Regions from separate parts of the Streptomyces sp. NBC_00285 genome, predicted to be linked through region 1. Evidence: riboswitches for the same ligand, from Rfam matches in the RefSeq annotation. Region 1 holds a riboswitch; each other region holds the start of a gene.
The links. A riboswitch is a leader RNA that binds a small molecule or an ion and turns the genes downstream of it on or off. The one in region 1 is predicted to bind cyclic di-AMP.
Positions count from the first base shown of each region.

Region 2: linked by a shared signal. The riboswitch ahead of OHT57_RS21090 (transglycosylase family protein) and the one ahead of OHT57_RS41130 (LysM peptidoglycan-binding domain-containing M23 family metallopeptidase) in region 1 are both predicted to bind cyclic di-AMP.
Region 3: linked by a shared signal. The riboswitch ahead of OHT57_RS23825 (M23 family metallopeptidase) and the one ahead of OHT57_RS41130 (LysM peptidoglycan-binding domain-containing M23 family metallopeptidase) in region 1 are both predicted to bind cyclic di-AMP.

Region 1 is NZ_CP108055.1:8,970,032-8,979,853, forward strand. It holds gene OHT57_RS41110 (helix-turn-helix domain-containing protein) at 1-417, shown strand, start outside; gene OHT57_RS41115 (DUF6126 family protein) at 414-536, shown strand; gene OHT57_RS41120 (tyrosine-protein phosphatase) at 589-1,389, opposite strand; gene OHT57_RS41125 (alpha-galactosidase) at 1,593-3,668, shown strand; cyclic di-AMP (ydaO/yuaA leader) riboswitch at 3,966-4,134, shown strand; gene OHT57_RS41130 (LysM peptidoglycan-binding domain-containing M23 family metallopeptidase) at 4,139-5,074, shown strand; gene OHT57_RS41135 (exo-rhamnogalacturonan lyase family protein) at 5,275-7,998, shown strand; gene OHT57_RS41140 (GDSL-type esterase/lipase family protein) at 7,995-9,077, shown strand; gene OHT57_RS41145 (DUF6250 domain-containing protein) at 9,061-9,777, shown strand.
Region 2 is NZ_CP108055.1:4,583,933-4,593,754, reverse strand. It holds gene OHT57_RS21115 (glycoside hydrolase domain-containing protein) at 1-434, shown strand, start outside; gene OHT57_RS21110 (SurA N-terminal domain-containing protein) at 655-1,296, shown strand; gene OHT57_RS21105 (nucleoside triphosphate pyrophosphohydrolase) at 1,455-2,468, shown strand; gene OHT57_RS21100 (cytochrome P450 family protein) at 2,689-3,921, shown strand; gene OHT57_RS21095 (LysM peptidoglycan-binding domain-containing protein) at 4,113-5,105, shown strand; cyclic di-AMP (ydaO/yuaA leader) riboswitch at 5,312-5,479, shown strand; gene OHT57_RS21090 (transglycosylase family protein) at 5,483-6,178, shown strand; gene eno (phosphopyruvate hydratase) at 6,485-7,765, shown strand; gene OHT57_RS21080 (FtsB family cell division protein) at 7,919-8,395, shown strand; gene OHT57_RS21075 (DUF501 domain-containing protein) at 8,462-8,998, shown strand; gene OHT57_RS21070 (Ppx/GppA phosphatase family protein) at 8,995-9,822, shown strand, end outside.
Region 3 is NZ_CP108055.1:5,179,460-5,189,281, forward strand. It holds gene OHT57_RS23800 (MFS transporter) at 304-1,728, shown strand; gene lhgO (L-2-hydroxyglutarate oxidase) at 1,802-3,022, shown strand; gene trmB (tRNA (guanosine(46)-N7)-methyltransferase TrmB) at 3,188-4,042, shown strand; gene OHT57_RS23815 (PrsW family intramembrane metalloprotease) at 4,094-5,449, shown strand; gene OHT57_RS23820 (aldo/keto reductase) at 5,486-6,433, opposite strand; gene OHT57_RS23825 (M23 family metallopeptidase) at 6,498-7,541, opposite strand; cyclic di-AMP (ydaO/yuaA leader) riboswitch at 7,553-7,710, opposite strand; tRNA gene OHT57_RS23830 (tRNA-Met) at 8,023-8,096, opposite strand; gene OHT57_RS23835 (alginate lyase family protein) at 8,151-9,374, opposite strand; gene OHT57_RS23840 (sensor histidine kinase) at 9,605-9,822, shown strand, end outside.

The DNA of each region.
Region 1 (9,822 bases):
TACGGTACGACGGTCTCGGAACTGCTCGGCGAGACGGTCGCCGAACGGGACGCCGTCATGCGCTCCGGCGACATGGAACCGACCGCGGCGGGCGGCTGGACCTATTTCCAGGCGGGCGCGCCCGGCCGTGGCATGCAGGCCCTGCGGGTCCATGTGCCGCACGGCTCCCAGGGCGACATCGTGCGGGTGCACCCGGGCGAGGAATGGCTCTACGTCCTCAAGGGGCGGCTCCGGCTGCGCCTCGGCGACAGCACACACCGGCTCGACCCGGGCGACAGTGCCCACTTCGACTCGCTGACCCCGCACCGCATCGCCGCCCACGACCCCGACGGCGTCGAGCTCCTGTTCGTCCACACCCTCTTGCAGAGTCCCACGGCCACGCTGTGCCTGGGCCCGAACCTTGGAGAGACACCATGACCGACATGGAGGAGAAGTTTCCCCGCGCCCTGTGGGTGCGCCTGATCATCTACCTCGCGGCCGGCCACGTCTTCGCGGCCTTCATCTACTTCCTCTTCGCGGTGGGGGCAGGGCAGTAGCCGCTGCTCCGGCTCCCGGACAGAGGCAGGGCGGCAGGGGCGGCCGCACAGCTCAGTCGAGGAGCCGCTCCCGCAGGCGCTCGCGGATCTCCGGGGTGAGGCCGAGGCCCTGCTCCAGGTACGCGTCCACGCTGCCCCACGTCTCCTCGATGGTCTCGAAGGCCGCCGTCAGATACTCGACGCGTGCGTCGAAGAGGGGGCTGAGCAGCTCCATGACCTCGGGGGAGTAGGCGGTGGCGACGTCGTCACCACTGCGGCGCACCTTGTACCGCCGGTGCTTGGCGTTCGACTCCAGATAGTCGGCGACGATCGCCTCGCGCTCGGCGCCCACGGCGAGCAGGGTCACGGCTATGGACAGGCCCGCACGGTCCTTGCCGGCCGCGCAGTGCATCAGGGCGGGCACGCTGTCCTCGGCGAGGGAGCGCAGCACCTGGGAGTGCTCCGCGGTGCGCTCCTTGATGATCCTGCGGTAGGAGCTGATCATCCGGTTCGCGCCCTTGCCGTCGCTGAGGATCTCGCGCAGCTGGTCGAGCTCGCCGTCCCGGACCATCTTCCAGAACTCCACGCCGTCGGCCGGGTCGCTCAGCGGGAGGTTCACATTGCGCACCCCTGCCAGCTCGACGTCCATGCCCTCCAGCTTCTGGTCCGCCTCGTTACGGAAGTCGAAGACCGTGTGCAGGCCGAGAGAGGACAGGAACGCGGCGTCGTCCTCCGTCGCGTGCGCGAGGTGACCGCTGCGGAACAGCACTCCGTACCGCACCCGACGTCCGTCCACCGTCGGCATTCCGCCCACATCACGGAAGTTGCGGACAGCGGCCAGTTCGGGTTCGGTCGACGGGATCTGCTGCGTCACGGGGTTCCTCCCAGCCGGTCACCGCCGACGCTGCTCGTCGACGGGCACGCTCTCGACGATACGACACGTGTTCCTGGGGCAATGAGTTGTCCACAGCCCTGGCAATCAGTCGTCCACAGGCGTTGCAGCCGGGCTCGTGGCCGTTGATGATGTTGGTGCCTGAGCACACCTGATGGCACCTGTTCGAATCTGTGAGGGGCACGATGCTGGAGATCGCCGAGAACGGCCGTACGTGGATTCTGTCCGGGTCGGCCAGTAGTTACGCCCTGCACCTCACTGCCGAGGACGAGCTGCTGCACCTGCACTGGGGCCCGAGGATCGCCCTCGCCGACGCCGAGGCCCTCGCCGCCCGCCCGCTGCCCGAGTACCGGCCCTTCGAGGCCCCGCTCGACGGGCACGAGGAGTACCCGGTCGAAGGCGGCCCCCGCTTCAGCCGTCCCGCCCTGTCCGTGCGCACGGACGAGCGGCGTGGCACCGAGTGGAGCTTCGAGGCTTATGACACCGAGGGCGACGAACTTCGGCTGCGGTTCCGGGACGCCGGGCTGACCGTGACACTGCACTACCGGATGCGCCACGACGTCCTGGAGCGCTGGGTGACCCTGGACAACCAGGGCCCGGCACCGGTCGAGCTGCTGCGCGCCGACTCGGCCACCTGGACCCTGCCCGACCGCGAGGACGGCTGGCGGCTCTCCCAGCTCCACGGCCGCTGGGCTGCCGAGTCCCAGCTCACCCAGGCCCCCCTCACCTACGGCGAGAAGGTGATCGGCAGCCGCCGCGGCCACACCGGGCACCAGCACCTGCCGTGGGTCGCCCTCGACACCGACGCGACCGAGGAGCACGGCGAGGTCTACGGCTGCGCCCTCGGCTGGTCCGGGTCCTGGCGGATCGCCGTGGCCCAACTCCCCGACGCGCGTGTGCAGATCACCGGCGGCGCAGGCTATGACGACTCCGGCCTGCTGTGCCTGGCGGCCGGGGAGTCGTTCACGACGCCCGTCTTCGCCGGCCTCTGGAGCGACGGTGGCTTCGGCGGCGCGAGCCGGGCCTGGCACGCCTGGCAACGGGCGTACGTCATCCCGGACGCGGACCAGGACCGGCCCGTGCTGTTCAACTCCTGGGAGGCCACGACCTTCGACATCTCCGAGGAGCAGCAGGGCACCCTCGCCAGGCGGGCCGCGGCGATCGGCGTCGAACTGTTCGTCGTCGACGACGGCTGGTTCGGCACCCGTACCAGTGACCGGGCCGGGCTCGGCGACTGGGAGCCCAACCCCGACCGCTTCCCGGCCGGCCTGAAGCCACTCGCCGACCGCGTGCGCTCGCTCGGCATGCAGTTCGGCATCTGGGTCGAGCCGGAGATGGTCAACCCGGACAGCGAGCTCTACCGCGCCCATCCGGACTGGGTGCAGTACCAGACGGGACGAAAGCGGACGGAGTTCCGTAATCAGCTCGTACTGAACCTCGCGCGTGAGGACGTCCAGGAATACCTGTGGGAGCAGCTGGACACGCTGCTCTCCTCGGCCCCGATCGACTATGTGAAGTGGGACTTCAACCGCTGCTTCACCGACGCGGGCTGGCCCGGCGACCCGTACCCGCAGCGCCTGTGGGTCGACCATGTGCGCGGCTTCTACGCCCTGTTGGACCGCCTGCGCGAGGCTCACCCCGGCGTTGCCTTCGAGTCCTGCTCGGGTGGCGGCGGCCGGATCGACCTCGGGGTGCTGAGCCGCACCGACCAGGTGTGGACCTCCGACAACACCGACCCGCTCGACCGCCTCGCCATCCAGTACGGATTCAGTCAGGTCCATCCCGCGCGGGTGATGGCCGCCTGGGTCACCGACAGCCCCAACACCCAGCTCAACGGCCGGGTGAGCTCTCTTCGGTTCCGGTTCGTGAGTGCGATGGCCGGGGTTCTCGGCGTCGGCGGGGACCTCGAGGAGTGGACCGAGGAGGAGCTCGCCGAGGCCCGTCAGTGGGTGGACCTCTACAAGGAGATCCGGCCCGTGGTGCAGCGCGGCGACCTCTACCGGCTGCGGCCTCCGCGGGGCGGGCTCAGTGCGGTGCAGTACGTCCTCGGGGACGAGGCCGTCGTCCTCGCCTGGCTCCAGGCGCAGCAGTACGGCGAGCCCGTCCAGGCGTTGCGGCTGCGTGGACTCGACCCGACGGCGTCGTATGAATGCCTCGAAACGGGCGAAGTTCACCGAGGGGCTGTATTGCTGCATCACGGACTTTCCACCGGCTTGCGGGGTGACCTTGATGCGACGGTTATCCGACTCCGTCGCATCTAGGGCCTCTGTCCGAATTGCTGGTTTCCTTCCAACTCCTTCCGGGATATGGGTTCCTGTGAATTCGTGACGTGAGGAGCGTCATATCCGTGACGGTGTGTCGCTGGTCATGTTCACGTAATTCTTGTGGTTTTCAAGGGGATTCGGGTCGGTAATCGGGCATCCGATGCACTCAGGGTGACTGTCAATTCCCGTAGGCGATCAACAGAAACGCATTCACAGGGAACCTCCCACTTGTCCCTTTGCGTCTTGCTCGCTTACGTTCACCACCGATCCGGTCGGACGCCTAATCCTGCCGCCGAACGGATTCCGCCCACACTCACCCGTACACGGCAGGAGCGGGGGACCCACAGGCAGTACCGCCTGTTCCGGTCTCCGGAACAGGCTTGGGGTCAAGTCGCGCCTCGGCGCGGCCGGACATCTCCAGTCCGCACCCGACAGCTCACCTCGCAGGCGCCGGAGAGGAATTCGCCATGCCCGCGAAGGGTAAGCACCGCCGTCCGAAGCCCCAGCGCTTCACCCGCTCGATCGCCGTCGCCGGAACCGGGGGTGCCGCACTCGCCCTCCCGCTCATGGGGGCCACCGGTGCTCACGCCGCCACCTCGCAGTCGGTGTCGGAAAAGGCCGTTCAGTCGCTTCCGGTGACGCAGAAGGTCGCTGAGAAGACCGCCGAAAAGACAGCCACGAAGAAGAAGGCCGCGACCGTGCGCACCTATTCGGTGCGGACCGGTGACTATCTCTCGAAGATCGCCGACGAGCAGAACGTCACCGGCGGCTGGGAGAAGCTCTACGCCGACAATCGCCAGGCCGTCGGCGAGGACCCCTCGCTCATCCACCCCGGTCTGAAGCTCTCGATCGGCAAGAGGGCCACGACGAGCACCGCGAGGACCGAGTCCTCCGCTTCCTCTTCGTCGGCCTCCTCGAAGACCGAGAAGGCCGAGGCGAAGTCGTCGTCGAACTCGACTGCCGCCACCCGGAGCTCCGACACCACCAGCTCCAGCGGCTACACCCTTCCGGTCTCCGGTGCCACCATCGGCACCGGTTACCGCGTGGCGGGCAGCATGTGGTCCAGCGGCTATCACACCGGCGTGGACTTCGTCGTCCCGACCGGCACCGCGCTGAAGGCCGTCGCCGCGGGCACGGTCGTCTCCGCGGGCTGGGGCGGCGCCTACGGCAACCAGGTCGTCATCAAGCTGGACGACGGCTACTACGCGCAGTACGCCCACCTGTCCCAGCTCTCCGTCTCGGCCGGCCAGACCGTGACCGAGGGCCAGCAGATCGGCCTCTCCGGCGCGACCGGCAACGTCACCGGCCCGCACCTGCACTTCGAGATCCGCACCACGCCGGACTACGGCTCGGACGTGGACCCGGTCTCCTACCTCCGCTCGAAGGGCGTCGCCGTCGGCTGACGCCCCTGTGCCACCGAAGGCCGGACCCCGATCCCCGGGTCCGGCCTTCGGTGTTCCCTGCTGAGTGTCCTTGCGCCTTCATGATCACTTCATTGCGGTCTTGTGGCAGACATGCTCGTAGCGTCGACAGGCGGGGGAGGGTGGGGACACAGTGAACTCCATAGTTGTGCAAGCGCTTTCTGCGGCCTTCGGAGGTCACTGTGTCCGGCGTCGACCGACGCACCGTCTTCAAGGGCGCCGCAGCCGCGGCCGCCCTCACCCAGTTCTCCTGGGCCGTGTCCCACGCCGCCACAGCGGCGGACGGCGACGCCACCGAACTCCACTGGCTGGACGGTTCGGCCCCCGACGTCCACGCCGGTGCCACCTGGGGAGTCCCCTGGGCTCGTGGCACCCATCGCCCGGAGCAGCCGTTCCGGCTCGCGACCTCCGGCGGCGACGAGGTCCCGGTCCAGAGCTGGGTCACCGGCTACTGGCCCGACGGCTCGGTGAAGTGGACCGCACACGCGATAGCGCCCGACGCGCCCAAGGCCGACCGTTACGTACTCAGCGCCGGCAGCCCGGCCGCTCCCGTTCACCGGGTCGAGGTCGGCCGGAGGAGCGGCCGCATCGAGGTGTCGACCGGCGTGATCACCGCCGTCTTCGAGGCCAGGGGCTCCGACACCGTCATACGCAGCATCCGGCGCGGTACGACCGAGATCGCCCGGGACGGGCGGCTGGTCGCCCTGCGGCAGGAGTCCGTGCGTGAGGGCGCGGACCTCGACGGTTTCGCCGGCCGGATCGAGAAGATCGCGGTCGAGCAGGAGGGATCCGTCCGTGCCGTGATCCGGGTCGAGGGCCGGCACCGGCACGGCGGCAGGGCCTGGCTGCCCTTCGTGCTGCGGTTCGCGTTCTCCGCCGGTGCGGAATCCTTCCGTCTGGTGCACACCTTCGTCTGGGACGGCGAACAGCAGCCCGGTTCCGACCGGGGGGACTTCCTGCGCGGGCTCGGTGTCCGCTTCACCGTGCCGCTGAGCGACCAGCCGTACGACCGCCATGTGCGGTTCGCGGACTCGGGCGGCGGCCTGTTCAGCGAGGCCGTCCAGGGCGTCACCGGGCTGCGCCGCGACCCGGGAGCCGCAGTGCGGGCCGCGCAGATCGCGGGCGAGAGGCTTCCGGACACCGTCACCTGGGACACCCGGGTGTCGAGCCGGCTGGCGTACATCCCGCGGTGGGGCGACTACACCCTGACCCAGCCGACCGCCGACGGCTACCTCGTGCGCAAGCGGACCAAGGCCGGGTACGGCTGGATCACGGCCGCGGCCGGACAGCGCGCCACCGGCTTCGGATACGTCGGCGGCGCGAGCGGCGGACTCTCCTTCGGTCTCAGGGACTTCTGGCAGCGCCACCCCACCCAGCTGGACGTCCGCGGCGCGGCCTCCGACGCCGCCGAGGTCACCCTCTGGCTCTACTCGCCCGAGGCCCAGCCCCTCGACCTGCGCTTCTACCACGACGGCCTCGGTCAGGACACCTACGAGGAGCAGTCCGACGGCGGTCTGGAGATCACGTACGAGGACTACGAGCCCGGCTTCGGCACCCCGTACGGCATCGCCCGGACCAGTGAACTGACCTTCTGGGCACTGGAGAAGACTCCGTCCGCCGCCGCTCTGGCGGCTCAGGCGAAGGCGGTGGCCGCTCCTCCACTGCTGGTGGCCTCGCCCCAACGGCTGCGCTCCGCGGGCGTGTTCGGCGACTGGGCGCCCGTGGACCGCTCCTCGAAGGCCCGCGCGGCGATCGAGGACCACCTCGACGACCTGTTCGCCTACTACCGCGACCAGCGCGAGGAGCGCCGCTGGTACGGCTTCCTCGACTACGGCGACGTCCAGCACACCTACGACAACGACCGGCACGTCTGGCGCTACGACATCGGCGGATTCGCCTGGGACAACTCCGAGTTGGGCACCGACCTCTGGCTCTGGTACCACTTCCTGCGCACCGGCTCCGCCGAGGCGTTCCGGTTCGTGGAGGCGATGACCCGGCACACCGGTGAGGTCGACGTCTACCACCTCGGCAAGTGGGCGGGCCTCGGCACCCGCCACGGCGTGCAGCACTGGGCGGACAGCGCCAAACAGGTCCGTATCTCCACGGCCGCCAACCGTCGCTTCCACTACTTCCTCACCGGCGACGAACGCACCGGCGACCTGCTGAGCGAACTCGTCGACGTGGAGCTGACGTTCCTGGAGGTCGACCCGCAACGCAAGGTCCGCACCGACGGTTACGAGCCCGGCGACCGGCACGCCCTGTCGGTGGGCTTCGGCACCGACTGGGGTGGGGTGTCGGCGGCCTGGCTCACCGAATGGGAGCGGGGCGGCCCGCGCGCGGCCGAGGCGAAGGCGAAACTCGTCAACTCCCTGCGGACGATCGCCGCGCAGCCCAACGGCTTCTTCACGGGAACGGGTCTCCTCGACGCCGACACCGGCAAGTTCGCCGTGACGACCGACACGGCCGTCAACGTCTCCCATCTCAGCGCTGTCTTCGGACTCGTCGAGACCAACAGCGAGATCGTGTCGCTGCTGGGCGACGAGGAGCCGGAGTTTCGCACGGCCTGGCTGAACTACGCGCAGTACTACAACGCCTCCGACGCCCAGAAGAAGCAACTCACCGGCTCCACCTGGAAGTCGGCACTGCCCGCCGCGCACTCGCGCATCACCGCCTACGCCGCTCAGCGCAAGAACGATCCGGCTCTCGCCACACGCGCGTGGAACGAGTTCCTGACCGGCAACGACACCTACTTCCCGTCCAACGACTGGAACCCCGTCACGATCAAGACCCCGGCGGTCCTGCGGACCACGAAGGAGATCCCCTGGATCTCCACCAACTCCTCCGCCCAATGGGCCCTCGCCGCGATCCAGAACCTGGCTCTGATCGGAGACCGGATCCCGTCATGAGACGCACGCTCCTGACAGCGGCGACCCTGGCGGGCCTGCTCGTCGGCGCGGTGCCGCCCGCCGTCGCCTCCGGCGGCTCGGACGTCGTGCGCCCCGATGATCGCCGTATCGCCTATGAGGGCCGCTGGGGCCGGACCGCTGCGGCGGCCGTCACCGTCAACTCCGGTTCCCGGCTGCGCTTCCGCTTCACCGGCCCGGCCGTCCACGCGCTCTTCGACGTCTCGTCCATCACCGTGCCCGCGCAGATCTACGTGTCGGTCGACGGCGGCCCCAAGGAGGCGTACGCCGTCGACCGACCCGACCTGGAGATCAGGGCGGTCGGCCGTGGGCGCCACTCCGTCGAGATCTCCGTCAAGGATGTCTTCTCGCGGGCGAACCGGTGGGTCCCGCCACTGGAGACCGGGGTGGTGCTGACCGGGATCAGGGGACATCTGCTTTCTCAACATCCTGTGAAGAAGCTTCAGTTGGCGTTCTACGGTGACTCGATCACCCAGGGCGTCATGGCCCTGTGCGACGTGAACACCTCCGACTGCGCGGACGGTACGGCCGCCTACCCCACTCTGATCGCCGACGCCCTGCACGCCTCGCTCACCCAGGTCGGGTTCGGGCGGCAGGGTGTGATCCGGACCGGCAACGGGGGAGTGCCCGCGGCAACTGACGCCTACGGGTGGAACTATGCAGGTTCCAGGGCGGATTCGGACCGCCGGGCCGACGCGATCGTGCTGAACCAGGGCACCAACGACGCCGCGTCCGGCTCGGCCGAGTTCACGGCCGCCTACCGCGCCTGTCTGTCACGGCTCCGGGCCGCCGCACCACACGCCCGCATCCTCGCCCTCCGCCCCTTCGACGGCACCCATGCCGCGGACATCGCGGCCGTCGTCGCCGAACTCGCCGATCCGCGCATCCAGTTCGTCGACACGACCGGCTGGCTCGACGCGGCGCAGGGCGACTTCAACGGCGCCGTCCACCCCAGCGCCCAGGGTCACCGGAAGGTGGCCGACCGACTGATCGACCTCATCTCGAAGAAGCCCGCGACCACCACCCCGGAAGGAACGCCCTCCAGTGACCACCACGCGTAGAGCCTTCGGAGCCCTCGCTGCCGGCGCCGCCCTGGCCGCCCTCGCCCCCGCGGCCACCGCGAGCGCCTCGGCCCGCCACCGCCGTCTCATCGCCCACGACGACTTCCGTCACGGCCTCGGCCGATGGGCCGTCGAACTGGAGCAGGGCGGCAGCGTCACCGCCGAGCGAGGAAACCTGGAGGTCGACGTGCCCGCGGGAGCGACCGTCTGGTTCAGGAAGCGGCTCGAAGGCCCGTACGTCATCGAATACACCGCCACCCCCGTCTCCGCGGGCGGGGTCAACGACCGGGTCTCCGACCTGAACAACTTCTGGAACGCCGTCGACGTCCGGTCCCCCGACGACATCTTCGCCACCCACAGGGGCGGGGCGCTCGCGGAGTACGACTACCTGAGGACGTACTACTCCGGCTACGGAGCCAACTACAACACCACGACCAGGCTGCGCCGTTACGTGGGCGAGGCGGGGGTGCGGCCGCTGATCTACGACTACACCGAGCCGCTGCTCGTCGCGAACGAGCCGAACCGGGTGCGGATCGTCTCCGATGGCACCACGGTGCAGTGGTGGAACAACGGCCGGCTCGTCTTCGACTACACCGATCCGCAGCCCTACACGAGCGGCCACTTCGCGTTCCGGACCACCTGGAGCCACTTCCGGATCAGCGGCTTCCGCGTGTGGCGGTCGCAGCGTCAACATCCATGACGACACACCTATTCCACGTTTGGCGAACACTTTAGGAGTGGCTTA
Region 2 (9,822 bases), 4.4 Mb from region 1:
GTGCGAAGGACGGCACGGACGCGGTGGCCAAGGCCGCCGCGCTCGGCATGAAGGTCGGCAGCCCGATCTACCTGGACATGGAGTCGTACGACATCACGAACAAGGCGTGCAACGACGCCGTGCTCACCTATGTGCGCGCGTTCGGCAAGACCCTGCGCGCGAAGACGTACCGCGCGGGCTTCTACGGCTTCACCAGTTCCAGTGCCAAGGCGATCGCCAACGCGACCGACAAGACCGACCTGCCGGGCAACCTCTGGTACGCGCTGTGGGACAAGCAGAACACCACCACCGCGGACTGGCCCTTCGGCGCCAAGCAGTACACGGATCACAGCCGCGGTCACCAGTACCTGGTGAACAGCAAGGAGAGCCGCGGCGGCTACACGATCACCGTGGACCGGGACGCCTGGGACGGGCCGGTCGCGATCACCGGCTGAGAGCCGCACACGCGTGTGGGGAGGCAATGGCGCGGTGCGGGCCGCGCGGCGGTGCCCGAAGTCCCGGTGAATCGTTGGTCGAATGGCTTGGCCCCAGCCCAGCCACTGCCTACCATCGATCACCGCAAGACCTTGTGCGCCCGCCCGTCGCCCGACCACCGCCCCTCAATGAGCCGCTACGCGGCGCACCTTGCCTGCACAATCTCCTCGGGAGGCTTCCTTGCACCGCCGCCGTCGCACCGCGCTAGTCCTCTCCGCCGCCCTCGCCGCAGCGGCACCACTTCTCACCGCCTGCGGAAGCGACGCGCATCCCGGCGCGGCGGCCGTCGTCGGCAACCAGCGGATCACCGTCGCACAGCTGGAGAACCGGGTGACCGAGGTGCGTGACGCACAGCGGACGGTCGGCACGGACCAGACCGGGCAGACAGTCGCCCTCAAGGGCACGCTCGCCCGCGACGTCCTGCACAACATGGTCCTCGACCGCGTGCTGCACCGGGCGGCCGAGAACGCGGGCGTGACCGTGACCCGCAAGGAGGTCCAGCAGCTGAGGTCCGCCCTGGAGGAACAGGCCGGCAGCGCCAAGGCTCTGGAGACGGCCTGGTTCGACCAGTACGGCATCGCGCCCGAACGTCTCGACGACAACCTCCACCTCCGGCTGGAGGCACAGAAACTCGCCACCGGGCTCGGCACCGAAACCGGCACCCCCGCCTTCTGGAGCGCCCTGAGCAAGGCCTCCAAGGAACTCGACGTGGACCTCAACCCGCGCTACGGCACCTGGGACGCCAAGACGAGCACTCGCGTCGACGTGAAGACCCCGTGGGTACGGGACGTCACGGCGACGGGGAGCGAGCAGACCACGTAGCGGGGCCGCGGGGCCGCTCGGACCGGCCACCCGTCGGGGACACGTGGTGTCGTGAGGTGACGACACCACCGCATGCGGAAGATCATACGATCGCATCGCACCCCCCGGCCTGTGGACAAACCGATCTCCCCGTCGGCGGCGTGCGTTAGCTTCGAATCGTGAACGCAACCGGCTTCGAGCCCGCCCCCCACCAGGACCCCGACACGGCGTCCGCCCCCGGCCGCATCGTCCTGCTCACCACCAGCCACCGGGTAGCCCCGGGCCTGCTGTCCTGGCCCGCCTGGCAGGCGCTGCACGCCGCCGACCGTGTTCTCTGTGCGGACGGGGCCCACCCCCAGCTGCCGTATCTGCGCGAGGCGGGCATACGGGTCGACGAGACGTCCCCGACCACCGAGGAACTGGTCGGCGCCTGCGCGGGCGGTCACACGGTGGTCGTCGTGGCCACGGGCGAGGGCGAGCCGGCCCTCACGGACGGTCTGGCCCGCCTCGCCGGTTCCGGACGCACACAGATGCCCGACCTGGAGCTGCTCCCCGCCTCCTACGACCTACCGGGCGCCCGGCTCCTCGACCTCGTCCAGGTCATGGACCGCATCCGCGCCGAGTGCCCCTGGTCCTCCCAGCAGACCCACAAGGGCCTTGCGAAGTACGGCATCGAGGAGGCGTACGAACTCGTCGAGGCCATCGAGGAGGGCGACCGCGACGAACTCCGAGAGGAACTCGGGGACGTCCTGCTCCAGGTCGTCTTCCACGCCCGTATCGCCGAGGACGACCCGGACGCCCCGTTCTCCGTCGACGACGTCGCCGGCGGCATCGTCACCAAGCTCATCCACCGCCACCCGCATGTCTTCGGCGACGAGACGGCGACGACACCGGAGGAGGTCAAGGCGCACTGGCTGCGTACCAAGGCGACGGAGAAACAGCGCACCTCCGTGACCGACGGCGTCCCCCTCGGCCAGCCGGGCCTGGCCCTCGCCGCCAAGCTCACCTCCCGTGTCCGCACGGCCGGCCTGGAGGTCCCGCTCCCGGACACCGGGGGCATCGGCTACGAACTCCTCGCCCTGGCCGCCCGCGCCGAGACGGAGGGCATCGACCCGGAGGCGGCCCTGCGCGCGGCGGCGCGGGCGTACCGGGACGCGATCCGGGAGGCCGAGACACCGCACCACGCCGGATGACCACGCCGGATACGGTCGAGGCGTGACCGACCAGCCCGCCGCCACCCCCGCGACTCCCACCCCCACGAGCCCAACCCCTGAGACTCCGGCTCCCGCGACTCCCGCCGCCGCGAGCCCCACCCCCGAGACGACCACCCCCGCGACTCAGGCGTCCGCAACCCCCGTCCCCGCGAGCCCCACTCCAGCGGCGCCCTCCACCCCCACAACCCCCACCCCCGAGCTGTTCTCCTGGGAGTTCGCCACCGACCCCTACCCCGCCTACGCCTGGCTCCGTGAGCATGCTCCCGTGCACCGGACCCGCCTCCCCAGCGGGGTGGAGGCATGGCTGGTCACCCGGTACGCCGATGCCAAGCAGGCGCTCGCCGACCCGCGGCTCAGCAAGAACCCGGCGCATCACGACGAGCCCGAGCACGCCAAGGGCAAGACCGGTATCCCGGGGGAGCGCAAGGCGGAGCTGATGACGCATCTGCTGAACATCGACCCGCCGGACCACACCCGCCTGCGACGGCTCGTCAGCAAGGCGTTCACGCCCAGGAGGGTCGCCGAGTTCGAGTCGCGGGTGCAGGAGTTGACCGACCGTCTCATCGACGAGTTCGCGGAGAAGGGGTCCGCCGACCTCATCCACGAGTTCGCCTTCCCACTCCCCATCTACGCGATCTGCGACCTGCTCGGCGTCCCCCGCGAGGACCAGGACGACTTCCGGGACTGGGCGGGCATGATGATCCGCCACGGGGGAGGCCCGCGGGGCGGGGTTGCGCGGGCCGTGAAGAAGATGCGCGGCTATCTCGCCGAACTCATCCACCGCAAGCGGGAAGCGCTGCCCGCCGAACCGACTCCCGGCGAGGACCTCATCTCAGGGCTCATCCGCGCCTCCGACCACGGCGAGCACCTGACCGAGAACGAGGCCGCTGCCATGGCCTTCATCCTCCTGTTCGCAGGTTTCGAGACCACCGTGAACCTCATCGGCAACGGGGTCCACGCCCTTCTCACCCACCCCGAACAGCGAAACCGGCTCCAGGCGTCTCTGGCGGCTCAGGAGAGAGGGCTTCTGGAGACCGGCGTGGAGGAGCTCCTCCGGTACGACGGCCCGGTCGAGCTGGCCACCTGGCGGTTCGCCACCCAGGCGCTGCGGATCGGCGGACAGGACATCGCGGCAGGTGACCCCGTGCTGGTGGTACTCGCCGCCGCGGACCGGGATCCGGAGCGGTTCGCCGACCCCGATGTCCTCGATCTCTCCCGCCGTGACAATCAGCACCTCGGTTACGGCCACGGCATCCACTACTGCCTCGGTGCCCCGCTCGCCCGACTGGAAGGGCAGACCGCGCTCGCGACGCTCCTCACCCGCCTCCCCGACCTGCAACTCGCGGTGGATTCAGCTGATTTGCGCTGGCGCGGCGGACTCATCATGCGCGGACTACGCACTTTGCCCGTGGAGTTCACGCCCGTGCCGTAATCGACCGAGACGTCCGGGCTGGCCCGGTGAAGGGCCGCTTAAACATGACACGCACTCAAGTCTGTGATCTTCACGTGATCTACGCGGCATTAACTTGTGACAAGTGATCGAACCCCTATACGTTCACGGACCAGCGCGGTGCTCTCGTGGAGCTCCGCGCGCGTTTCTGCTCCCTCGGGAAAGGTCCCTCCATGCTCTCCGGGAACGGTCGTCACCGTCGCCCCCGTCAGGCTCCGGCTCTCCTCGTGGCAGCCGGTGTGACGGGATCAGCCATTGCGATCCCACTGCTCGGAGCGACCGGGGCGAGCGCTGCGACCGGCACCACCTGGGATCACGTCGCGGAGTGCGAGAGCGGCGGCTCCTGGAGCGCGAACGACGGCAACGGCTACTACGGCGGCCTGCAGATGTCCCAGACGAACTGGGAGAAGTACGGCGGCCTCTCGTACGCCGAGACCGCGGACCAGGCCAGCCGCAACCAGCAGATAGCCGTGGCCGAGAAGCTCCTCGACGACCAGGGCATCGCCGCGTGGCCGACCTGCGGCCTGCTCGCCGGGCTCAGCAAGGACTCGAGCGCGGCCGACGTCGACACGGGTGTGGGGAGCGGAACGCCCTCGGCCTCAGCGTCGGGTTCATCGCAATCATCCGGTTCATCCGGTTCGTCTGATTCCAACGCGTCGGACTCCGAGGACTCTTCCGGTCTGCTCGACTCGCTGGACGGATCAGCCGCGACGCCTTCGCCGTCGACCTCTTCGTCCAGCGGTGATGACGATTCCGGCAAGTCGGGCAAATCCAGTCCTTCCGGATCGGATGGATCCGACGGATCCGCCGCGGAGAGTGCGCAGCCTTCCAGCGGCTCGCCCGTTGTGAGCCCGGAAGAAGACGAAGCGGACAAGTCGTGGCAGCAGGGCGGCGCTTCGGCCCTCGTCGACGTCGGCTCCCTCGGCTCCGGCAAGCACCGCGGCGACAGCGCCGGCGAGGTCGCGACGAAGAGCGCGCCCGCCGTCGCGGGTCGCCATGCCGCACAGACCTACACCGTCCAGGAAGGCGACTCCCTCGCCTCCATCGCCGACTCCCTTGGCCTCGACGGCGGATGGCGTGCCCTCTATGCCGAGAACAAGGACCGCATCGGCTCCGACCCGAGCGACATCGCCGCCGGTCAGACGCTAGACACAGGGGCTGAATAGGGCTGAAAAGTCCAGAAAAACAACGGGAGTTCGCGTCATACTTCGCCACTGAATGTCCACTTTGGTGAAAGTGTGGGATGAGTCTCAGAAGCCCTGATCGTCTTTGAAATTCCGCCGGGCGCGTGTCTACGGTCGTGACCGCTCGGCAACCCGAGCCCCGTCGGTCGCAACGCCGAATCCTGCCAGTGGCCGAACGGGAACAGTCGTCGCGTAAAGCGCCGTAGGCAGGAGCGGGGGACCCAAGGTAAGTGCCGGGCCCAGCAGTTCACGCTGGACCGGCTTGGGGTTAAGTCGTGCACCGGGAGGTGCGCGGCCGGGCAACTCAACCGGCCCGAACCCGACAGCTCACCTCGCAGGCGTCGGTGAGGGGATCCACCATGCTGTTTTCCGGTCAGGGCAAGCACCGTCGTCCTTCCAAGGCCACCCGCGTCGCCGCGCTCGCCGGTGTCACCGGTGTCGCCATCGCCGCCCCGCTGATGGCGGCGGGCACCGCCTCCGCCGCCACCGCCTCCGAGTGGGACACCGTCGCCCAGTGCGAGTCCGGCGGCAACTGGTCCATCAACACCGGCAACGGTTACTACGGCGGCCTGCAGTTCTCGGCCTCCACCTGGGCCGCGTACGGCGGCACGGCGTACGCCTCCACCGCCAACCAGGCCAGCAAGTCGCAGCAGATAGCCGTCGCCGAGAAGGTTCTCGCCTCCCAGGGCAAGGGCGCCTGGCCGAGCTGTGGTGTGGGCCTGTCCGGCGCCTCCTACAGCGGCGGCAGCAGCTCGTCCTCCTCCGGCAACTCCTCTGCCGGCTCCTCGAACACGAGCACCCGTTCGTCCGACGAGCAGAGCGCCTCGCGTTCGTCCGAGCGTCCGGCCGCCAAGAAGAAGACCGTCACCACACCGACCGGCAAGAAGGTCAAGAAGGGTGACGGCGAGTACAAGGTCGTCAAGGGCGACACCCTCAGCTCGATCGCCGAGAAGCACAAGGTCAAGGGCGGCTGGCAGAAGGTGTTCAAGCTGAACAAGGACATCGTCACCGACGCCGACTTCATCTACCCGGGTCAGCAGCTGCACCTCAAGTAACAAGGGGTGCTCGTAGCTGAACCACAGTGCCCTCACAGCCGTGTCCTCAAGGATGAAGGCGTCGTGAGGGCCCCCCGTCCCCACGGGCTCCCCGCTCCGGTGCGTGTTCCCCCGTACGCACCGGGGCGGGGCTTTTTTCTGCCCGGTTTCCGGGAGTGTCTTTGTTCAGTTCAGAAACAATTTACCCTCGGTTCTGTCCAGGGGGCGGTCCACACGGTGGCTGATCCCCCGGAGCCGGTTAGGCTCGGTCTCGCAGAACCCACCGCGGTCCTGGCGGACCGTGTCACATCCAAGAAGGAGATGCTCGTGCCGTCCATCGACGTCGTCGTAGCCCGGGAAATCCTCGACTCGCGAGGGAACCCCACCGTCGAGGTCGAGGTCGGCCTCGACGACGGCAGCACGGGTCGTGCCGCCGTTCCGTCCGGCGCCTCCACGGGTGCCTTCGAGGCCATCGAGCTGCGTGACGGTGACCCCAACCGCTACTTCGGCAAGGGCGTCGAGAAGGCCGTCCTCGCGGTCATCGAGCAGATCGGCCCGGAGCTCGTCGGCTACGACGCCACCGAGCAGCGCCTGATCGACCAGGCGATGTTCGACCTGGACGCCACCGACAACAAGGGCTCGCTCGGCGCCAACGCCATCCTCGGCGTCTCCCTCGCCGTCGCCCACGCCGCCTCCGAGGCCAGCGACCTCCCCCTCTTCCGCTACCTGGGCGGCCCGAACGCGCACCTGCTGCCGGTGCCGATGATGAACATCCTGAACGGCGGCTCGCACGCCGACTCGAACGTGGACATCCAGGAGTTCATGATCGCCCCGATCGGCGCGGAGTCCTTCTCCGAGGCGCTGCGCTGGGGCGCCGAGGTCTACCACACCCTCAAGAAGGTGCTGAAGACCAAGGGCCTGTCCACCGGCCTGGGCGACGAGGGCGGCTTCGCCCCGAACCTGGAGTCGAACCGCGCCGCGCTCGACCTCATCGTCGAGGCCATCAAGCAGGCCGGTTACATCCCCGGCGAGCAGATCGGCCTCGCGCTCGACGTCGCCGCGTCCGAGTTCTACAAGGACGGCAAGTACGAGTTCGAGGGCAAGTCCCGCTCGGCCGCCGAGATGACCGAGTACTACGAGGAGCTCGTCGCCGCGTACCCGCTGGTCTCCATCGAGGACCCGCTGTACGAGGACGACTGGGCCGGCTGGAACGTCATCACCGCGAAGCTGGGCGACAAGGTCCAGATCGTCGGCGACGACCTCTTCGTCACCAACCCGGAGCGCCTCGCCCGCGGCATCGAGGAGGGCTCCGCCAACGCCCTGCTCGTCAAGGTGAACCAGATCGGCTCGCTGACCGAGACCCTGGACGCCGTCGAGATGGCCCAGCGCAACGGCTTCAAGTGCATGATGTCCCACCGTTCCGGCGAGACCGAGGACGTCACCATCGCCGACCTCGCCGTCGCCGTGAACTGCGGTCAGATCAAGACCGGCGCCCCGGCCCGCTCGGACCGCGTCGCCAAGTACAACCAGCTGCTGCGCATCGAGGAGATCCTCGACGACGCGGCGGTCTACGCCGGCCGCAGCGCCTTCCCCCGCTTCAAGGGCTGAGCCTTCCCCACGTCCGCTGCGCGGACCACGGGCACAGCAAGGGCTGACCCGACCCGGGTCAAGGCACAGCCCCATAGCCAGTCGTACGTACGTCCCCGTACCCGGTCCCGTACCGTGTGCGGGGACGTACGCACGTAGAAGGGGAGGCGGGACATGGCCGTGAAGGACCGGGACCGGTTCTCCACCACGACCAGGATCAAGCTGCTCGGCGAACAGACGGCGGCCCGCGTCTACCGCTCCCAGACGAAACGGCAGGCGCGCCGTTCCCGGCTGACCGGCCGGGCCGCGCTGCTGGCCCTCGTGCTGTGCACGCTGGTGGTGGCGCTGGCGTACCCGATAAGGCAGTACGTCTCCCAGCGCGCTGAGATCGCCGACCTCCAGCGGGAGCAGGCGCAGGCCGCCGCGCGGGTCGAGAAGCTGCGCGACCTCAAGGCACGCTGGCAGGACGACGCGTACGCGGAGCAGCAGATCCGGCAGCGGCTGCACTACGTGATGCCGGGGGAGACGGGCTTCATCGTCGTCGACCCGGACGCGGCCAAGCAGTCCCGCACCGACCTCGGCGCGGCCGACCGGCCCTGGTACACCAACGTCTGGGACGGCGTCGACAAGTCCGACGCCTCCGACCGCTGAACCCACAGATCCACAGACCCACGGACCCACAGCCCCGTAGCCCCGTAGCCCCGTAGAAAGACAGGCATGGAAACGCCCCCGCCCTCCACCCCCCGCACCGAGCCGACCGACGCGGATGTCGAGGCCTTCAAGCAGCAGCTCGGACGGCCGCCGCGCGGACTGCGGGCGATCGCGCACCGCTGCCCCTGCGGACAGCCGGACGTGGTGGAGACGGCCCCGCGCCTCCCCGACGGCACGCCCTTCCCGACGACGTACTACCTGACGTGCCCGCGCGCCGCCTCGGCGATCGGCACCCTTGAGGCGAACGGCGTCATGAAGGAGATGACGGAGCGGCTGCAGACCGACCCTGAGCTCGCGGCGGCCTACCGGGCCGCGCACGAGGACTACATCGCGCGCCGCGACGCCATCGAGGTCCTGGAGGGCTTCCCGAGCGCGGGCGGCATGCCGGACCGGGTGAAGTGCCTGCACGTCCTGGTGGGACACTCGCTGGCCGCGGGCCCGGGGGTCAACCCGCTGGGCGACGAGGCGATCGCGATGCTGCCGCAGTGGTGGGCGAAGGGGCCGTGCGTGACGTCGGCCTCGGCCGAGGAGGAGACCCGATGACCCGCGTCGCCGCCGTCGACTGCGGTACGAACTCCATCCGGCTTCTCGTCGCCGACGCCGACCCGCGGACGGGTGAGCTCGTCGACCTGGACCGGCGGATGACCATCGTGCGGCTCGGCCAGGGCGTCGACCGGACCGGCCGGCTCGCCCCCGAGGCGCTGGAGCGGACCTTCGCCGCGTGCCGGGAGTACGCGGCGGTCATCAAGGAGCTCGGCGCCGAGCGGCTGCGGTTCGTGGCCACCTCGGCCTCCCGGGACGCCGAGAACCGGGACGAGTTCGTCCGTGGGGTCATCGACATCCTCGGGGTCGAGCCCGAGGTCATCTCCGGCGACCAGGAGGCCGGGTTCTCCTTCACCGGGGCGACCAAGGAGCTCACCGGCAGCGACCACCTCGCCAGGCCGTACCTGGTCGTGGACATCGGGGGCGGTTCGACGGAGTTCGTCGTGGGCGACGACCATGTGCGCGCCGCACGTTCCGTGGACGTGGGCTGTGTGCGGATGACCGAGCGGCACCTGGTCTTGGACGGGAAGATCACCGACCCGCCCACCGCGGAGCAGATCGCGGCGATGCGCGCCGACATCGAGGCCGCTCTCGACCTGGCCGAGGAGACCGTGCCGCTGCGCGAGGCGCGCACCTTGGTCGGACTGGCCGGCTCGGTCACGACCGTCGCGGCGATCGCGCTGGGACTGGACGAGTACGACTCCGCGAGGATCCACCACTCACGGATCGGCCGCGATCGAGTGAAGGGCATCAGCGACGCCCTCCTCAAGGCCACCCATGAACAGCGCGCGGCACATCCGGCGATGCATCCGGGGCGCGTGGAC
Region 3 (9,822 bases), 3.8 Mb from region 1:
CCGCCCGCGGGGATGTAGGCGGCGGTGTCCCCCAGCCCACTGGATCCAGTACAGCGGGCCGACCCACGCATCATCCATGGAAGCGCTCCCCTCCTGGCCGGAGAAGAGCGCACGGACGGGCGCACGGCCACACAACAGGAGCACGACGCAACTGCGCGTATCGGACCCGTACTTCAGTACGGACCACAATCCCGCCATCCGGAAGAATGCCCCTTAACGCTTGGGATGCGGCGAACTACGCTGGGTTTACGAATGCCGGGTGGTTATGCCAGCGCGGCAGCCGTCTGTGTCGAGGGGTGGCGCATGTCCAGGGAGCAACGCGGGCCGAACGAAAAACTCGGCGCCGTTCTCGCCCTCGCGGGAATCAGCAACGCAGGACTCGCGCGTCGCGTCAACGATCTTGGCGCTCAACGCGGGTTGACTCTTCGCTACGACAAGACGTCGGTGGCGCGCTGGGTGTCGAAGGGCATGGTGCCGCAGGGCGCCGCGCCGCACCTCATCGCGGCCGCCATCGGCCAGAAGCTCGGGCGCCCGGTGCCGCTCCACGAGATCGGTCTGGCGGACGCGGATCCCGCGCCCGAGGTGGGCCTCGCCTTCCCCAGAGACGTCGGACAGGCGGTCAGGTCGGCGACGGAGCTCTACCGTCTCGACCTCGCCGGACGCAGGTCCGGCGCGGGCGGCATCTGGCAGTCCCTCGCCGGATCGTTCGCAGTGAGCGCATACGCAACGCCTGCCTCACGCTGGCTGATAACCCCGGCCGACAGCTCGGTCGCGCGTGAGGTGAATCACTCCGAGGGCTCCGGCGCACCGCTCAAAGTCGGCCACAGCGATGTGCAGAAGCTGCGGGAGGCGGCCGAGGACGCCAGGCGCTGGGACTCCAAGTACGGAGGCGGCGACTGGCGTTCGTCCATGGTGCCGGAGTGTTTAAGGGTGGAGGCGGCGCCCCTGCTGCTCGGCTCGTACTCCGACGAAGTGGGCCGGGCGCTGTTCGGGGCGAGCTCGGAGCTCACGCGGCTGGCCGGGTGGATGGCCTTCGACACCGGGCAGCAGGAGGCGGCGCAGCGGTACTACATCCAGGCGCTGCGGCTCGCTCGCGCAGCGGCGGACGTCCCGCTCGGAGGGTATGTGCTGGCGTCCATGTCGTTGCAGGCGACCTACAGGGGATTCGGCGACGAGGGCGTCGATCTCGCGCAGGCCGCGCTGGAGCGGAACCGGGGGCTGGCGACCGCCCGCACCATGAGTTTCTTCCGGCTCGTCGAGGCGCGCGCACACGCGCGTGCGGGAGACGCCGTGGCGGCCGGGGCGGCGCTCAAGGCGGCCGAGGGATGGCTCGAACGGTCCCGGGAGGGCGACAACGACCCGACGTGGCTCGGGTTCTACTCCTACGACCGGTTCGCGGCGGACGCGGCCGAGTGCTACCGCGACCTGAAGGCGCCGCGTCAGGTGCGGCGCTTCACGGAGCAGGCCCTGTCGAAGCCGACGGAGGAGTTCGTACGGTCACACGGGCTGCGGCTCGTCGTCTCCGCGGTGGCCGAGCTGGAGTCGGGCAATCTCGACGCGGCGTGCGAGCAGGGCGTGCGGGCGGTGGAGGTCGCGGGGCGGATCTCCTCGGCTCGTACCACCGAGTACGTGAAGGACCTGCTGCACCGGCTGGAGCCGTACGGGGACGAGCCGCGGGTGGTGGAGCTGCGGGAGCGGGCCCGGCCGCTTCTGATGGCCCCGGCGTAGGCCCTGGACAGCGGCACCGCCCCCCACGTTTGAAGCGACTGTCAGTGGTGCAGTGCACTATCGGGGGTGGGAGGTGGTGCAGGTGTCATCGAGGATCGCTTACGACTGTGACGTGCTCGTCGTCGGTGGGGGCATTGTCGGGCTGTCGACGGCGTATGCGATCACCCGTGCGGCGCCCGGCACCCGGGTGACCGTCCTGGAGAAGGAGGCCGGGCCCGCCCGGCACCAGACCGGGCGGAACAGCGGGGTGATCCACAGCGGGATCTACTACCGGCCCGGATCGCTCAAGTCGCGGTACGCGGTGCGCGGGGCCGCCGAGATGGTCAAGTTCTGCGCGGAGTACGGCATCGCTCACGCCGTCACCGGAAAGCTGATCGTCGCGACCGAGCGGAGCGAGCTGCCGCGACTTCACGGACTGGTCCAGCGAGGCCGGGAGAACGGCATTCCGGTGCGCGAACTGGGGGCCGCCCAGATCGCGGAGTACGAACCGGAGGTGGAGGGCCTCGCCGCCATCCACGTCGGCACGACCGGGATCTGCGACTTCGTCGGGGTGGCGCGCCTGCTGGCCGAGGCGTCAGGGGCGGAGATCCGGTACGGCGCCGAGGTGCGGCGCGTCGACCGGCGACCGGAGCGCGGGGTCGCCGTCCTGACAGGTGCCGGTGATGTCGTCCGGGGGCGGGTGCTGGTGAACTGCGCCGGCCTGTACTGCGACGAGGTGGCCCGGCTGACCGGGGACGATCCGGAGATGCGGATCGTGCCGTTCCGGGGCGAGTACTTCACGCTGGCGCGGCCCGAGCTGGTGCGGGGGCTGGTGTATCCGGTGCCGGACCCGGCGTTTCCGTTCCTCGGGGTGCATCTCACGCGCGGGATCGACGGCGGAGTGCACGTCGGGCCCAACGCGGTGCCGGCGCTGGCCCGGGAAGGGTACGGATGGGGGGTCGTACGGCCCCGGGAGCTGGCGGCGACGCTGGCCTGGCCGGGGTCGTGGCAGATCGCCCGTCGGCACTGGCGGTACGGGGCGGGGGAGCTGCGGCGGTCGGTGTCCCGGGCTGCCTTCACCTCGGCCGTGCGCAGACTGCTGCCCGCGGTGACTGCGGACGACCTGGTGCCTTCGGCGGCGGGGGTGCGGGCGCAGGCGGTGCTGCGGGACGGGACGCTGGTGGACGACTTCCTGATCCGGGAGGGGGCTCGGGCTGTGCATGTGCTGAATGCGCCCTCGCCTGCGGCGACCGCTTCGCTGCCGATCGGGCGGGAGGTGGCCCGGCGGGCGTTGGAGGCGTTGCGGGGCGTGTGAGGTCAGTGCGGGCAAAGGGTTTTTCGCCCCCGCCGCCCCTACCCGTCCCGTCCTCAAGGGGCTCCGCCCCTTGGACCCCCGCTCCTCAAACGCCGGAGGGGCTGGAGGGTCGGCCGGAGGGGCTGAACAGTCGGGCGAGCGCATAGCCGTAAAATCGGCTCCACTGTGTCTGACTCCCTCAACGCTCCCGAAGCCTCCCGGTCCCGGCCCGCCGATTCCGCCGAGGCCCCTCACCCCGTCCCCAAGGGGGGCCCTCGGTTTCCCGACGGGCCCAGTGCCGATCCCGCGGGGTCGCACTTCGAGCGGCGGATCCGGAGTTTCCAACCCCGGCGGAGCCGGGTGACGGCGGGGCAGGCCGACGCCCTGCAGCGGATGTGGCCCACCTGGGGGCTCGACATCGACGGTCAGCGCAGGATCGACCTCGGCGAGATGTTCGGGAACGATCACCCCGTGGTGCTGGAGATCGGGTTCGGCATGGGCGAGGCCACCGCGCAGATGGCCGCCGCGGAGCCGGGGACCAACATCCTCGCCGTCGACGTGCACACCCCCGGGCAGGGGAATCTGCTCAATCTCGCCGAGCAGCAGAAGCTGTCCAACGTCCGCGTCGGCAACGGCGACGCCATCATCCTGCTGCGCGAGATGCTCTCCGAGGACTCGCTCGACGGGCTGCGCGTCTACTTCCCCGACCCCTGGCCCAAGAAGCGGCACCACAAGCGGCGGCTGATCCAGCCGGAGTTCCTGGACCTGGTCGCCACCCGCCTCAAGCCCCGCGCGCCGGTGCACTGCGCGACCGACTGGGAGCCGTACGCCGAACAGATGCTCGAAGTGCTCACGGCGCATCCCGACTTCGAGAACACACAGGCCGACGGCGGTTTTGCGTCGCGTCCCGACTTCCGGCCGCTGACTCGTTTCGAGGGGCAGGGACTGGACAAGGGACATGTCGTGAACGACCTGCTGTTCCGCCGCGTACAGCACGGCGACCGAACCGACCGATCCGCTCAACCCCCCGCCGGCGCCTGAGCGTCCTCGCCCTGCTGCGGGCGGCGCCTCTGTCTCGTTAAGGTCGATGCTGTGGCCACCTGTCCTCCGTATCCGACACGCCCCGGTGAACCCGCCGGCGGCGGTGCGCTGCGGCATGCGCACTGGTGGCAGCGGAAGTGGGTGCGCTACGGCGCCCTGATCACGCTCCTGGCGCTGTCCGGGCTCGTCATCCTCGCCCTGGTCCGCCAACAGACCGGCACCGAGGGGTTCCTGGTCGGGCTCGGCCTCGCCGTCCTGCCCGTACCGCTGCTCATAGCCGCCTTCCGCTGGCTCGACCGGGTCGAGCCGGGCCCCTGGCGCAATCTGCTGTTCTGCTTCGCCTGGGGGGCCTGCGCGGCCGCGCTGATAGCGATCATCGCCAACAGCTTCGCCACGAAGTGGATAGCCACGGCGACCGCCGACCCCTCCAGCGCGGACACCCTCGGGGCGACCGTGATAGCGCCGGTCGTCGAGGAGTCGGCCAAGGCCGCCGCCGTCCTGCTGGTCTTCCTGTTCCGCAGACGGGACTTCACCGGGATCGTCGACGGGGTGGTGGTCGCCGGGGTCACCGCGACCGGGTTCGCGTTCACCGAGAACATCCTCTACCTCGGCACCGCCTTCGGCACCGACCAGCTCAGCGGCGACCGCGGCATCGCCTCCGTCACCGCCGCGACCTTCTTCGTACGTGTGGTCATGTCGCCGTTCGCGCACCCCCTCTTCACCGTGCTCACCGGCATCGGCTTCGGCATCTCCGCGCTGTCGGCGGAGCGGCAGCACATCCGGCGGGTGCTCGTCCCGCTGTCCGGGCTGCTGCTCGCGATGGGCATGCACGCGACCTGGAACGGCTCGTCGACGTTCGGCGAGTACGGGTTCTTCGTCGTGTACGCGATGTTCATGGTGCCGGCGTTCGGTCTGCTGACCTGGCTGGTCATCTGGACGCGCCAGCGGGAGCTGAAGACCGTACGGGAGGAGCTGCCCGCCTACGCCGTCGCCGGCTGGCTGGCCCCGACCGAGCCGTACGCGCTCGGCTCGATGCGGGCGCGGCGGATGGCGCGGGAGTACGCGCGGCGGCAGTTCGGCGGGCGGCCCGCGGCGCGGGCGGTCGCGCAGTACGAGGCGTACGCCACCTCGCTGGCCTTTCTGCGGCACCGGGGCAGGCGCGGCCGGGCGAACGCCGACTTCGTCGTACGGGAACGGGAGTTGCTGCACGAACTGTGGCGGCGCCGGGACGTGGCGCGGCCCGCCCTGGACCACGCGGCGCGGATGACGGCACCGCCGGTCCCGGTGGCCGCGCCGCCTTGGCCGGTGTACGGGGTGTACGGGTATCCGCCGCAGCCGGCCCGGACTGCCCCGCCGGTCCACTATCCGGCGGCGCCGTATCCCGCGTACAACCCGTACCGGACGTAGGGCGCACAGGGCCCGGCACCGCCCGTCCGCGGTGGGTCAGGCCGACGCCTGCGACAGGCGTGTCAGTTCCGCCTCGGTCAGCACCAGGTCCGTCACCCCGACCAGCGCCGGCAACTGCTCCACCGTACGGGCGGACGCGATCGGCGCCGCGACCGTCGGCTGGGCGGCGAGCCAGGCGAGGGCGACCGTGGCGACCGGGGCCGCGTGGGACTCGGCGATCTCGTCGAGCGCCGCGAGGACCTGCCGGCCGCGCTCGGTGTCGAGGTGCTTGCCGGCACCGCCCTTGGCACGCGCGCTCTCGACCGTGGCGCCGGGACGGTACTTGCCGGTGAGGAAGCCGGAGGCGAGCGCGAAGTACGGGACGGCGGAGAGGCCCTCCCGGTCGGCGAGGGCCTGGAGCTCGCCCTCGTAGGTGTCGCGCGAGACCAGGTTGTAGTGGGGCTGGACGGCGACGTACCGGGCCAGGCCCTCGCGGTCGGAGAAGGCGAGGGACTCCGAGAGCCGCTCGGCGGAGATGTTGGAGGCCCCGATGGCCCGCACCTTGCCCGCCGTCACCAGCTCGTCCAGCGCGCCGATGATCTCCTCGACGGGGATCTCCGGCTTGTCGAAGTGGGTGTAGTACAGGTCGATGTGGTCGGTGCCCAGGCGCCGCAGCGAGGCCTCCGCCGCCGCCTTGATGTTCGCGGCGGACAGGCCGGGGAAGTCGGGGTGCTGGCTGACCTTCGTGGCGATGAGGACGTCGTCGCGGTTGCCGCGGGCCGCGATCCACCTGCCGATGATGGTCTCGGACTCACCGCCGGAGTTGCCGTCGATCCACGCCGAGTAGGCGTCCGCGGTGTCGAGGAAGTTGCCGCCCACGGCGGCGTACGCGTCGAGGACGGCGAAGGACGTGGCCTCGTCGGCGGTCCAGCCGAACACGTTGCCGCCGAGGGAGAGCGGGAAGACCTCGAGGTCGGAGGAGCCGAGCTTGCGAAGAGAAGTCATGTCCTACGTCAACGCAAGCACCGGACCCGGATCTTCCGCCACGGCCGCAAAATCGTCGTAAACCTCAGGGGTTGAGCCCCTTGCTCCGCAGCCACGTCATCGGGTCGATCCCGGTGGCCGCACCGCCGGGGTGGACCTCCAGGTGCAGGTGCGCGCCGGTCACGTTGCCGGTGGCGCCCACGCGGCCGATGACGTCACCGGTGCCGACCTTCTGGCCGACGCTGACGCTGATCGAGGACTGGTGGCAGAACCAGAGCTCGGTGCCGTCGTCGAGGGTGAGGATCGTGCGGTAGCCGTAGGAACCGGCCCAGCCGGCCTCCGTGACGGTGCCGCTGTGGATCGCCTTGATCAACGTGCCCGTGGGCGCGGCGAAGTCGAGGCCCGTGTGGTAGCCGGAGGACCACAGGGAACCGGCCTGACCGAAGGTCCCGGTGATGGTGTACGACGAGGTCGGCAGCGTGAACTGCTTGGCGAGCTCGGCCAGACGCGCGGTCTCGGCCTTCTTCGCGACCTCTTCCTCCGCCTTCTTCTTGGCGGCGGTGGCCTTTGCCTGGGCTTCCTTCTCCGCCTTGGCGGCGACCGCGTCCGCCTCCTTCTGGGCGGCGTCCGCGACGGCCTTGGCGGCCTTGGTGTCGATCTGGTCCTGCTGCGTCTCGGCCTGGGCCAGGATGCGCGAGCGCAGCACCTCACCGGCGTCCGAGGTCGAGGCCGAGGCCGAGGTGCCCTTGGTGGTCTCCACGGTGTCGGTGCCGACACTGCTGAAGGCGCTCGTCTCGTCCGCGGAGGAGTCGGAGCCGTCCGAGATGAGCGAGCCCACGGAGGGCAGGTCGGGTATGGAGATGGAGACCGGCGGCTTGCCGGTGTTGGCGCTGGCCATTCCGCCGGCGCTGACGGCGGCTATGACACCGACGCCCAGAACCGTGGAGCTGCGGGCGAAGCCCCCGCCGCGCTGCTTGGCAACGCGATGCCGGCCGCGTACAGGAGCGAGGGACTCCGCGGTCGGGTTCCACTCACCGAGCAGCGCCTCGTCGTCGGCATGGTAGCCGCCGTATACGAGGGTGTCGCTCGGGACGTAAGGCGCCTCGGGGGCAGGCGTGTTGGACGCCACGTGGGCGTGCTCCTTTCCTTCCTTCTCGCCTACCGGGTTAGCTGACGGGTTCGGAGCAGGAAGGTCTCCTACGCGCGTATACCCACCGTGTCGCCACGGCGAAATACGAGCGATTCACCCCAAGTTGGTGGTTCCCCGGTTTCCATGCGGAATTCGGCGCGTGAGCACGGAGCCGTCTCTTGTGACGGCTGGGACGACCGCGCTGCGTTATCGAACGTTAATAGACCCGGGGGCTCGATTCCAAGCTGTTCCGCTTGATCATTAACGAAATCCCGCAGGACTTACGGCCCATGACCGTCGAAAAACGGGCGAGTTGACCTCGCCTCGGACAACACACAGGTATTGACGGCTCGTCAGGTCGGCGCGGAGGGCTCTCATCCGATCACACCGCGTCACGTCGTGTCATGCGATGCCGGGCGATGCACCGGGAAAACACTCAGGGCCGGATTCCAGTGAACTGGAATCCGGCCCTGAGTTTCAGTAGCGGGGACAGGATTTGAACCTGCGACCTCTGGGTTATGAGCCCAGCGAGCTACCGAGCTGCTCCACCCCGCGCCGTTGTGTTCACTACTGTACGCCATCCGCGGGGTGCTTCGCGCCAGGGTTGTCTCAGCGGCCGGGGTTCCCGGCGTGGGTGAGGGTCTCCCAGGAGACGAAGAGCGCGTCGGTCCCGGCGGGCCGGGTCTTCACGGCGAGCTTGTGCGCGGCCGGGACGGAGACGCCGAGCCGGTTCTCCAGGTGGTTGAGGGCGACCTCCAGGTCCGGGCCCATGTTCCGGTCCACCTTCCCGCCGCACAGCCAGGCGGGCGCCCTCTCGCCGGACTGGTAGCGGGCGTGGAGGGCGAGCGCGGCGCTGAGCCGGTCCTTGACCTCGCCGTACAGGTCGACGCCCTGGTGCCAGGCGGTCTCGGCGATGTGCGCGGTGGCGGCGAGGGAGTACCCGACGTGCTTGAAGTTGCGGCAGGTCTCCTGGGAGAGGCCGTCCTTGAAGGTCGTCTGCTTGAACCAGTAAGTGGTCAGCTTCTGCGGGGTGTTGACGGTGGAGCCGGGCGGGGTGAGCGGGACCTTGCCGTCCTTCTCCAGATAGAAGTACGCCGGCACGCGCTCGCGGAACCGCTCCAGGGCGTGGTCGAAGGCCTTGTGGTCGTTGAGGAAGACGGCCATGCCGATGGCGGCGTCGGTCATCACCAGGTCCCAGTTGCCGTTGTAGTCGGGGACCTTCTGGGTGACGGTCGGCAGATAGGCGGTCCGCAGCATGTGCTCGAACCGCCGGACGCGGTCGGCGGGCCACCCCGCCCCGTCGGCGTACCGGATGATCTCGGCGGCCCGGGCCCAGGTGGACCCGGCCCAGCCGGTCTGCAGCCCGGAGTCCTCCTCCGTGTGCCGCCGCATCCTCGCCGACCAGGCGTCCATGATCTCCCTGGCCTTCACGGCGTGCTGCCGCTTGCCGGTGATGCTGAACAGCAGGGCCTGCGTGTAGGCGGCGACGGCGTCCTCGCGCTCCTCCACACACCCGTGCGCGGGCCGGTCGGCGTGGTCACCGCCGGGGCAGTCCACACTCGCGTACGGCTCGGGCCGGTACCGGTACGACCCGAACTTGCTGTCCCGCATGGCCAGATACGCCGACAGCCACGGCTGCTTCCCCGCCGTGACCCTCTCCCGCACGGTGTCCAGCTGCGCCTCGCTGACGAGCACGCCGGGGTGGGTGAAGCCCGCGTCCGGGGGCAGGGCGCGGGCCATCGTGCGGGTACCGGTGTCGGCGGTGCCGCAGGAGGCGAGCAGGACGGCGAGCAGGGGCGCGAGCAGCAGGGCGGGGGCGCGTCGTGGGGCCATGGGGCCAGGTTCGGACGGCGGGGGACGCGACGCAGGTCCGATTGGGCCGATTGGCCGGGTGGACCGGGCGTCCGCCCAGGCGGGCGTGTGGGCGGGGCGTGGCGGGTGCTGCCGTATTGGCGGGGGGTCCAGGTGCGGTGTGGCGACCTGGGAGTCCGTGGTCCCGTGACGGGCAGATGGTGTAGCGGGCTACACCGTGCGACCGGGGCGGATCATCTAGCGTGAGCCGCATGTGGAAGACAGTGCAGCGGTCGGGGATGGCGACCGTGCATCTCATCGTCGCCGCGGCGATGTGCTTCGGCATCTACATCTTCATCACCGTGCTGCTGATCGCCGGCATCGGCACGGTCGCGGTCGTCGGCTGCTGGCTGCTGCCCGAGGCGGTGCTGCTGATCCGGCGGATCGCCGGAGCCAAGCGCAGCCTGACCGCCCTGTGGACGGGCAAGGA